One region of the Bradyrhizobium sp. USDA 4454 genome, then DNA from elsewhere that is predicted to be linked to it. Evidence: riboswitches for the same ligand, from Rfam matches in the RefSeq annotation. Region 1 holds a riboswitch; the other holds the start of a gene.
What was found. Region 1 has a riboswitch for cobalamin ahead of ACVIW0_RS06860 (ribonucleoside-diphosphate reductase subunit alpha). Riboswitches for the same ligand answer to the same signal wherever they lie in the genome.

Region 2: another riboswitch for cobalamin. It lies ahead of ACVIW0_RS24005 (DUF1636 family protein); the one in region 1 lies ahead of ACVIW0_RS06860 (ribonucleoside-diphosphate reductase subunit alpha).

What each region holds. Positions count from the first base shown of each region.
Region 1 covers NZ_JBTRCN010000001.1:1,472,303-1,476,851, reverse strand. Annotated here, with positions in the region: gene ACVIW0_RS06860 (ribonucleoside-diphosphate reductase subunit alpha) at 1-1,442, opposite strand, end outside; cobalamin riboswitch at 1,540-1,755, opposite strand; gene ACVIW0_RS06855 (radical SAM/SPASM domain-containing protein) at 3,119-4,000, shown strand.
Region 2 covers NZ_JBTRCN010000001.1:5,130,635-5,135,183, reverse strand. Annotated here, with positions in the region: gene ACVIW0_RS24015 (cobyric acid synthase) at 1-715, opposite strand, end outside; gene cobO (cob(I)yrinic acid a,c-diamide adenosyltransferase) at 727-1,380, opposite strand; cobalamin riboswitch at 1,417-1,627, shown strand; gene ACVIW0_RS24005 (DUF1636 family protein) at 1,720-2,094, shown strand; gene cobW (cobalamin biosynthesis protein CobW) at 2,091-3,125, shown strand; gene cobN (cobaltochelatase subunit CobN) at 3,125-4,549, shown strand, end outside.

The sequences.
Region 1 (4,549 bases):
CCGCCGCAGATAATGCTGATCGAGGCGGTCGGCGCAATTGCGATCTTATGGCTGAATCGCGCCATCACGCCGCGTTCCAGCGCATCCGGGCAAGGGCCGCGCTCGCGAGCGAGCGTCACCGACGCCGCGTCGGCATCACGCCGGATTTTCCGGAACATGTTCAGATTGAACGACTTGGCCAGGACGCTCTCCATCGGAATGCCCTTGGCCTGAAGGAACGAGTGGAAGCCCATGACACCTAGGCCGACGGAGCGCTCGCGTAGGGCAGCATAGCGGGCACGTCTCATGCCCTCCGGCGCCACCGTGATGAAGTGGGTGAGCACGTTGTCAAGGAAACGCATGATGTCTTCGATGAAGCCCGGCTCCTCGCTCCACCGGTCCCATGTCTCGAGATTGAGCGATGAGAGACAGCACACCGCGGTGCGCTCCTCGTCGCGATGATCGATGCCGGTCGGCAGGGTAATTTCGCTGCACAAATTGGAGGTTGAGACCTTGAGGCCGAGGTCGCGCTGGTGCTTGGGAAGGGCGCGGTTCACGGTGTCGATGAACAAGAGATAAGGCTCGCCGGTCTGCAGCCGGTTCTCAAGGATACGTTGCCACAGCTGGCGAGCGTCGATCTCGCGAACCATTTCGCTGGTCTTTGGACTGCGAAGCGCGAACGCTGTCCCGGCTCGCACGGCATGCATAAATTCGTCAGTAACGTTGATGCCGTGATGCAGGTTGAGGCTCTTACGATTGAAGTCGCCGGACGCCTTCCGGATCTCAAGGAACTCCTCTATCTCGGGATGTTGGACATCGAGATAGACTGCCGCCGAGCCCCGCCGCAACGAGCCTTGACTGATCGCCAGCGTCAGGCCGTCCATGACGTGGATAAACGGGATGATGCCCGAGGTGACACCGCCCTTCACCTTCTCGCCGATCGAGCGAACATTCCCCCAGTAGGTACCGATGCCGCCGCCGTTGGAGGCAAGCCAGACGTTCTCGTTCCAGACGCCGACAATACCTTCGAGCGAATCCGAGACCGAATTGAGGAAGCATGAAATGGGTAGACCACGCGAGCTGCCGCCATTCGAGAGCACCGGCGTCGCCGGCATGAACCACAGTCGGGACATTGCATCATATAGACGCTGAGCATGTGCAACATCGTCCGCAAACGCGCACGATACCCGCGCAAACATGTCCTGGACGCCTTCGCCCGCGAGCAGATAACGGTCGGTCAATGTCAGCTTGCCGAACGATGTCAGGAGGCTGTCGCGCGATCGATCAAGGGCAAGGTCAGACGGCTTTGGAGCTGGCGCGAGGGGACGCGGCAGCGGGGCCAGCGATGGAGGCTGCGCAACAGACCGCTGAAGCGGGGCAAGCTCTGCCTGTGCGTGCGCTGCCCGCACACTGGATGGTGTAACGAGGTGACCCTGTTGATCGAAATCAAAAGACGGCGACATCGGCAACCCCGCGATGTTTGGAGCCGGGGCCGCGGACGACTTGCAGGGAGACAAACGTCCCTCAGTGCAAGCGCTCCACCGGGGCACCCCGCCCGAGGACGTTTGTTCTGTCGCGGCAGGTCTCCTGGCTTGCGGGTCGCTGCGGCTGTCGACCTTCCCGGCGCGTTTCTGCGCCAGTGGCCCATGATGACAACCGCTCACCGCCTACAGTTGCGGGGGCAGCCCCGGAGTAGCCGTTCGGCGCACCGGGTTCCCTCTTAGCTTCCTGTCCTACAAGATAAAGGATGGAAGAACCATGACAGATCTACATCTAGGCGTCACATGCCGAGATTCGTCAAGTCTCGTTTGGGGTACATCAAGCTTCAGAAGAGGACACCGCGAAGTCAATGAATGGAGCGGCCGGCGCCGAGCACCGGTATGTTCCGATATCCATACACGTCCACCTGTGGCTGTTCAGGCAAATCAATCCAGAAATCCGGCCGACCATTCATCAGTCTATGCTGATCTGGAACGTAGATCCTACCAAAGGCTCTGAGACCGTTTTTTCCGTTCCGATGAGTATGAGCGGATCTTCAGCTCAAGATCTTCGAAGCTATCAGCGTCAACGATCCAGATGAAATCGTGTCTAAGGCGCTGGAAAGCTATCATGGACGTAGCCGACGCAGTCAGCTCCTCGACGTACGACGCTCCCCGCGCGATCTCGCTGCTCGAACGGCTGAGGGCCCTGAAGAACACGAAAGCTCATCGAGCTCGCAGCGGCTAAGCCGCTGTAAGCGCGACGAAACCGGCTCCCTTCGTGAATTTACCGTCGGCGCAAGCCTTGTCTCACAATGAAGGAGCAGGTCCGTCCCACCGAGATCGCCTGGTCAATATCTTTCTAGCCAGTACAGCTGCTGTTCGGCGCGCATAGCAGATCGATTTGGTCGCGGCGCATCTAGGTCGCCGCCCTTCTGATCAATTCGGCACGTGCCCGGTGCATGTTTGTAGCGGACCAATTGTCTGGCCCATTCTCGCGATCTGCCGATAAAGGCTTCGCCTACTGTTCGGTGCCCAAAGAAGTCAGGTTGGTCCTACTCGGCCGCGTCCATCAGGATTTCCGGATCGTTCGCGCCTCTCATCGCGACCCAGAGCACTCTTCGCAACGCGCGAAAGCCTCCAGGGCCGTGCTGGATCACGCCCGACGCGCTTGAATCGTACCCGACGTCATGTTGCAGGATTCGGCGCAAGCCACGACTGTTTGGCAAACAAGCTTGGCATTTCGGACCCGATCGGAACAACGTATGTCGCCTCTGGGCGGTCTCATGTCGGCGATTGACTGCGCGGTCCGGCGACACGGAGATGATGTGGTCCTCAGGATCGAGCACCTCCCGGAGCCCGATTTGCGGCTCTCCTCGACAACATTAAGAGCTGTCGAGCTGACGTGTTTCTGGAGGAAAGGAGGATGCTAGGCGCAGACATGGTGGTAGGCGGCAATCGACACCCAGAGAGAGGAGCGCCGTACGGGTCCTCCTGTAGCCTGTTGTCGAAACCAGCGTGGCAAGGCACGGGCTTCATTCAAGGCATCTGGCCCAACGTCCAAACTCCGGTTGCGATCGTTTCAGGCAAGACGCGACGCTGCGTTAGCTGCGCTCGATCTGCGGCAATTGCCTGCTCCGGCACCTGAAAGGACCAGATACATGACGGCATACCCTAGGGTCTTACAAGAGTTGCGTGTGGTTGAGCCCGGCCATCGGGTATTGGAGATAACCACGACCACCGGCTGCATCGTCAGATGTTCTTATTGCTCCCAGGACAAGTTTGCAGATCGCCAAAGGCCCGTATCCCAAGCCAAGCATCTGGGTGTTCAGGATTTCAAGCAATGTCTCTCACGCGTACCGACAGCTACTGGCATTAGTTTTTCCGGATATTCGGAACCCTGGTTGCATCCGCATTGCAGCACGATGGTTGAGCATGCTTACGCACGCGGCCACGACGTCCGGATCTTCACGACCCTTGTTGGAATGAACAGGACTGACGTTCGACGTCTGCAAATGCTCCGATTCAAGACTTTCGTCGTGCACGTTCCCGACGATGGCACTTATATGAACAGCCGCCTCGTCGGAAAAAACTACATCAATGTCATGCGCCGACTGATTGAGGCAAACATTCCCTCGATTCAATTTGTGATCCTGGGTAAAATCCATCCTGATCTAGCCGATGTAATCCCCGCCAAAAAGCTGCAACGCTTGCGGCCGCTGAGTAGCAGGCGAGGACATATAGATCCGAAAATGATCACCCCGCGGCAGCCGATCGCCGGCACTTTGACATGCAATGGGAAACAGCAACATCGGAATGTCCTTCTTCCAAACGGCGATGTTACCTTGTGCTGCATGGATTTTGAGCGGCGTCATGTCATTGGGAATCTTTTGCGCGACGAGTACGAAGATCTGTTCGAAGGCCGGATCTTTAGCGAAATCGCCGACCGCATGAACGGTACGGATGGCTTTCTACTTTGCAGGACGTGTGAATTTGCCAAACCGGAGCCGGAATGCTGTAGGGCCCCTGCCCGCGCGCTGTGAGGAATGGCGATACCAATGGAAGCTCGCCGCACCAGCTGGACTCGTGCCAGAAGGCGGATCAGAGCGCGCTTCGGCGAAATGCACGAGCCGGGGCCCGCCCGTAAGAGAGCCCCGAGGATCGCCTATGTTCAACTGGTGCGACTGGAGGTGGTAGATGCTTTTCCGGCAGGATGACGAACGATTCGGCCTCGCGGTTGATCTCGTGCCTCTCGATTGATCCAAAAGCCCTTGCCGTGTTCAGCAATTCAACACCGCTCTCCAATGGAAGTTTCGAGAGTACAAGAGAGCGTAACGGGCCTGCCCCACATGCCCGCCTTGACTCGACCAACGTTGCGCTTGCAATTCAGCCAGGTGAATAGCTACAGAATATTTCATCCACGATCGATCACAACGACATCGACTTGCGGATCGTCCCAAGAAAACCCGCACACGGCGGCGCCGGTGCCGTCAGCTCCCACAAACCGTGCGATGTGGGCATCCGACAACTCGTTCCCCGGAAGGTCATCACCTGCGCATCGTGAGATTCTGCCGCAGAATCAACTGCGACAT
Region 2 (4,549 bases), 3.7 Mb from region 1:
GCGCATCTTCGGCCGGCAGCTCGCCGGCGCGAGCGAACCACGGCAGCACGCCAAAGCCACGCCACGCGGTGCGGGCTCCGATCAGGCGGTAGCCGTCGTCGAACAGCGAGGGATCGCCGCGGAATTTGTTGATGACGAAACCTCGGATCATCGCGGCGTCGTCGGGATCGATCACCGTCTTGATGCCGACCAGCTGCGCGATCACGCCGCCGCGGTCGATGTCACCGACCAGCACCACGGGGACATCAGCCTGGCGCGCAAAGCCCATATTGGCGATATCGGACTTGCGCAAATTGACCTCGGCCGGGCTGCCGGCGCCCTCGACCAGCACCAGGTCGGCGCGATCCTTCAGACGCCCAAAACTCTCCAGCACCGCGCCCATCAGCGACGGCTTCATGGCGGCATATTCCCGCGCGCGGGCGGTCGCGATGCGCTTGCCGTGCACGATGATCTGGGCGCCGACATCGGTTTCCGGCTTCAGCAGCACCGGGTTCATATCGGTGTGCGGCTCGACGCCAGCGGCGAGCGCCTGCAAGGCCTGCGCGCGTCCGATCTCGCCGCCGTCGACGGTGACGGCCGCGTTGTTGGACATGTTCTGCGGCTTGAACGGCAGCACGCACAGGCCGCGTCGCGTGGCAGCGCGCGCGAGGCCGGCGACGATGAGCGACTTGCCCACATCCGAGCCGGCTCCCTGGATCATCAATGCGCGCGCCATGGTGCTGCCTGTCAGAATTCGACGCCCGGCTGCGCCTTGATGCCGGAGCGGAACGGATGCTTCACCAGCGTCATCTCGGTAACGAGATCGGCAATCTCGATCAATTCGTCCTTGGCGTTGCGTCCGGTGAGCACGACATGCGTCATCGGCGGCTTCGACGTCGTGAGATACTCGACGACATCATCGATCGCGAGATAGTCGTAACGCAGCGCGATGTTGATCTCGTCGAGCACCACCATCCGCAGGTTCGGATCTGCGATCAGCTGCTTGGCCTTTTCCCAGCCCGCTTGGGCGGCCGCGATGTCGCGGGCGCGATCCTGCGTCTCCCAGGTAAAACCTTCGCCCATAGCGTGGAATTGACAGAGATCGCCGAAATGCCCGGTCAGCAGGCGGCGCTCGCCGGTATCCCACGCGCCCTTGATGAACTGCACCACGGCGCAGGGAAAGCCGTGCGCCACGCAGCGCAGGATCATGCCGAAGGCGGAGGACGATTTTCCCTTGCCGGCGCCGGTATGAACGATGATCAGGCCCTTCTCGCCGCTCTTGGTCGCCATGATCTTGTCGCGGGCGACCTTCTTTTTCGCCATCTTGGATGCGTGGCGCGCGTCCAGCGACGTCTCGCTGCTGACGATCTCGTCTTCGGCCCCGTTTCCTTCAGACGTCATGGCGTTCCTTCGGCTTGACAAGTTCGAGCCGCGGACGAATGGTGGGCCCGCGTTGGTTCCTGTCCTATGACAGGCGAAGAGGGAATGCGATAGGGCTCAAGTCGGGCCTGAAAAGCAGCCGCCCCCGCGACCGTGACCGGAGAGATGCCCAAAGCCACTGATTCCCCAAAGGGATCGGGAAGGCGGGGATCGAAGGGAGAAATCCTGCTCCGCAAGCCGGGAGACCTGCCAGCGCAGCAGTTGTGAGACCGGCGGACGGGGTGTTCCGCGACGGGGAACGGGCCTGTTCACATCAGGCTCGTGTGCCTCATCGCTTCCCGTGTCAATCCAGGAAGGGCGATGAGCGTTACACTTCATGTCTGTATCACCTGCCGCGCCGGCCAGACGCTGGGCGAAGGTGAGACCGCGCCCGGCGCGCGCCTGCACGCCGCGCTGGTCGAGGCCGGCGTGCCCGATGACGTCAATCTGGTTCCCGTCGAATGTCTGTCAGCGTGCAGCCAGGGCTGCTCGGTCGCGCTCAGCGCGCCGGGGCGGTGGTCCTATGTCTATGGCCGCTTGTCCGAAGCCAATGCCAGGGATGTGATCGCCGGCGCCGCTGCCTATGCCGCGGCGCCCGACGGCATCGTGCCGTGGCGCAGCCGTCCCGAAATCTTTCGCAAGCAATCGCTTGCCCGCATTCCACCTCTTCCCGTCGTGCCGGAGGCCGCCGAATGACTACTCTCGCCAAGGTTCCGGTCACGGTCGTGACCGGCTTTCTCGGATCCGGCAAGACGACGCTGATCCAGCACCTGATCCGCAATGCCAACGGCAAGAAGCTCGCGGTGCTGGTCAACGAATTCGGCAGCGAAGGTGTCGACGGCGACATCCTGAAGGCGTGCGCCGACGCCAATTGCCCGACCGAGAACATCGTCGAGCTCGCCAATGGCTGCATCTGCTGCACGGTCGCCGATGATTTCATCCCGGCGATGGAGCAGTTGCTGGCGCGTCCCGTGCGGCCCGATCACATCGTGATCGAGACATCGGGCCTTGCGTTGCCGAAGCCGTTGCTCAAGGCGTTCGACTGGCCGGAGATCCGCTCGCGGATCACGGTCGACGGCGTGATCGCGCTGGCCGATGCCGAGGCCGTTGCCGCCGGCCGCTTTGCGCCTGATGTGGCCGCGGTCGACGCGCAGCGCGCCGCCGACGACAATCTCGACCATGAGACGCCGCTGTCGGAGGTGTTCGAGGACCAGATCGCCTGTGCCGATATCGTGCTGCTGACCAAGGCCGATCTCGCCGGAGCGGAGGGGATCAAGGCGGCAAAAGAAGTGATCGCGGCCGAGATGACGCGCGAGGTGCCGATGCTGCCCATTGTCGACGGCGCCATCGATGCCCGCGTGATCCTCGGGCTCGAGGCTGCGGCGGAAGAGGACCTAGCATCACGGCCCTCGCATCACGACGGTGAGGACGAACACGAGCACGACGATTTCAATTCGGTGGTGATCGATCTTCCGGAGGTTACGGATATCGATGCGCTGCTGGCCTCGATCAAGGGGCTGGCGCGCGAGCAGAACGTGCTGCGCGCCAAGGGCTACATCGCGGTCGAGGGCAAGCCGATGCGGTTGCTGGTGCAATCGGTCGGCGAGCGGGTGCGGCATCAGTTCGACATGCCCTGGGGCGTGCGGCCGCGGCAGTCGAAGCTGGTTGTGATCGGCGAACACGGCGATATCGATGAAGCCGCAATCAGGGCACGGCTTGGTGTCTGATGCACGTCGTCTTTCGCGAGAGCCGCGGCCTTGAAGAGACCGCGACACCAAGGGACCTCGGCCAGGATCCGGCCGATCTCGTGGTGTTGTCGTTCTCCGACAGCGATCTCGCGGCGTTTGCGGCCGGCTGGCGGCGCGGCCGCGCCGCGCTGCCGTCGCTGCGGCTCGCCAATCTCGCGGAGCTGCGCCATCCGCTGTCCGTCGACACCTATCTCGAGCGGACGCTCTCGCACGCGCGCGGCATCCTGATCCGGCTGATCGGCGGCGAGCCGTATTGGTCATACGGTCTGGCCGCGGTGCACCGTCTCGCGAGGGAACGCGGCATCGCCCTGGTGGTGCTGCCGGCGGACGGACGCGACGATCTGCGGCTTGATGAATTTTCGACGCTGCCGGTCTCGACGCTGCGTCGCCTGAAAGTGCTGTGCGACAAGGGCGGCCCCGTTGCCGCGCAGGCCGTGATCGCGCAACTGGCGCTGGCGTCCGGGCTCTATGCCGGACCTATTGTCGGTGAAATCGATCTTCCCGAGATCGGCGTCTACGATTCCGGGCGCGGTGCGGTCGCGGCGCTGCCTGCATCGGATGGCCGGCCGCTTGTGCTGGTGACTTTCTATCGTTCGTATCTGGCGGCCGGCGACACCGCGCCGGTCGATGCGCTGATCGATGCGTTGCGGGCGAAGGGATTCGATGCCCACGGCGTCTTCGTCACTTCGCTGAAGGCGGCTGGCGTCGCCGATTCGCTGCGCGCTCAGTTCGCGCAGCGCCCGCCGGCCGCCATCGTCAATGCGACTGCGTTCTCCGCGGCGGGCGACGACGGCTCAACGCCGTTCGATGCGGCCTCGTGCCCGGTGTTTCAGGTCGCCCTGTCCACGGCGCGGCGCGAGGATTGGGCGGAGTCGCTGCGCGGTCTGTCGCCCGGCGACCTCGCGATGCATGCGGTGCTGCCGGAGGTCGACGGCCGCTTGTTTGCCGGCGTCGTGAGCTTCAAGTCGCCGGGCGAGCGTGATCCCGAGTTGCAATTCGCGCATCTGGCACACCGGCCGGATGCCGAGCGCGTCGCAGCCATCGTTGCACGCGTCGCAGCCTGGCATCGGCTCGCGAGCAAGCCGGCCCAAGACAAGACGGTCGCGCTTGTGCTGTCGAACTATCCAGGCCGTCCGCATCAGATCGCGCATGCTGTGGGCCTCGATGCGCTTGCTTCGGTCGAGACGTTGCTGGCCGATCTCGCGGCGGCGGGATTTAAGCTTGAGCCGGTGGGGTCGCTGGGCGACGTGCTGCTCCGCTCGAAACTGACATGGGATGTCGCCGAATATCGCGCAGCGGTTTCCAACCTCCCGCGGCAGTTACTGGACGATCTCGCGCGCGCATGGGGCGCGCCGGAGGATGATCCCGATTGTCGCGACGGCGCCTTTCATTTCGCCGCGATC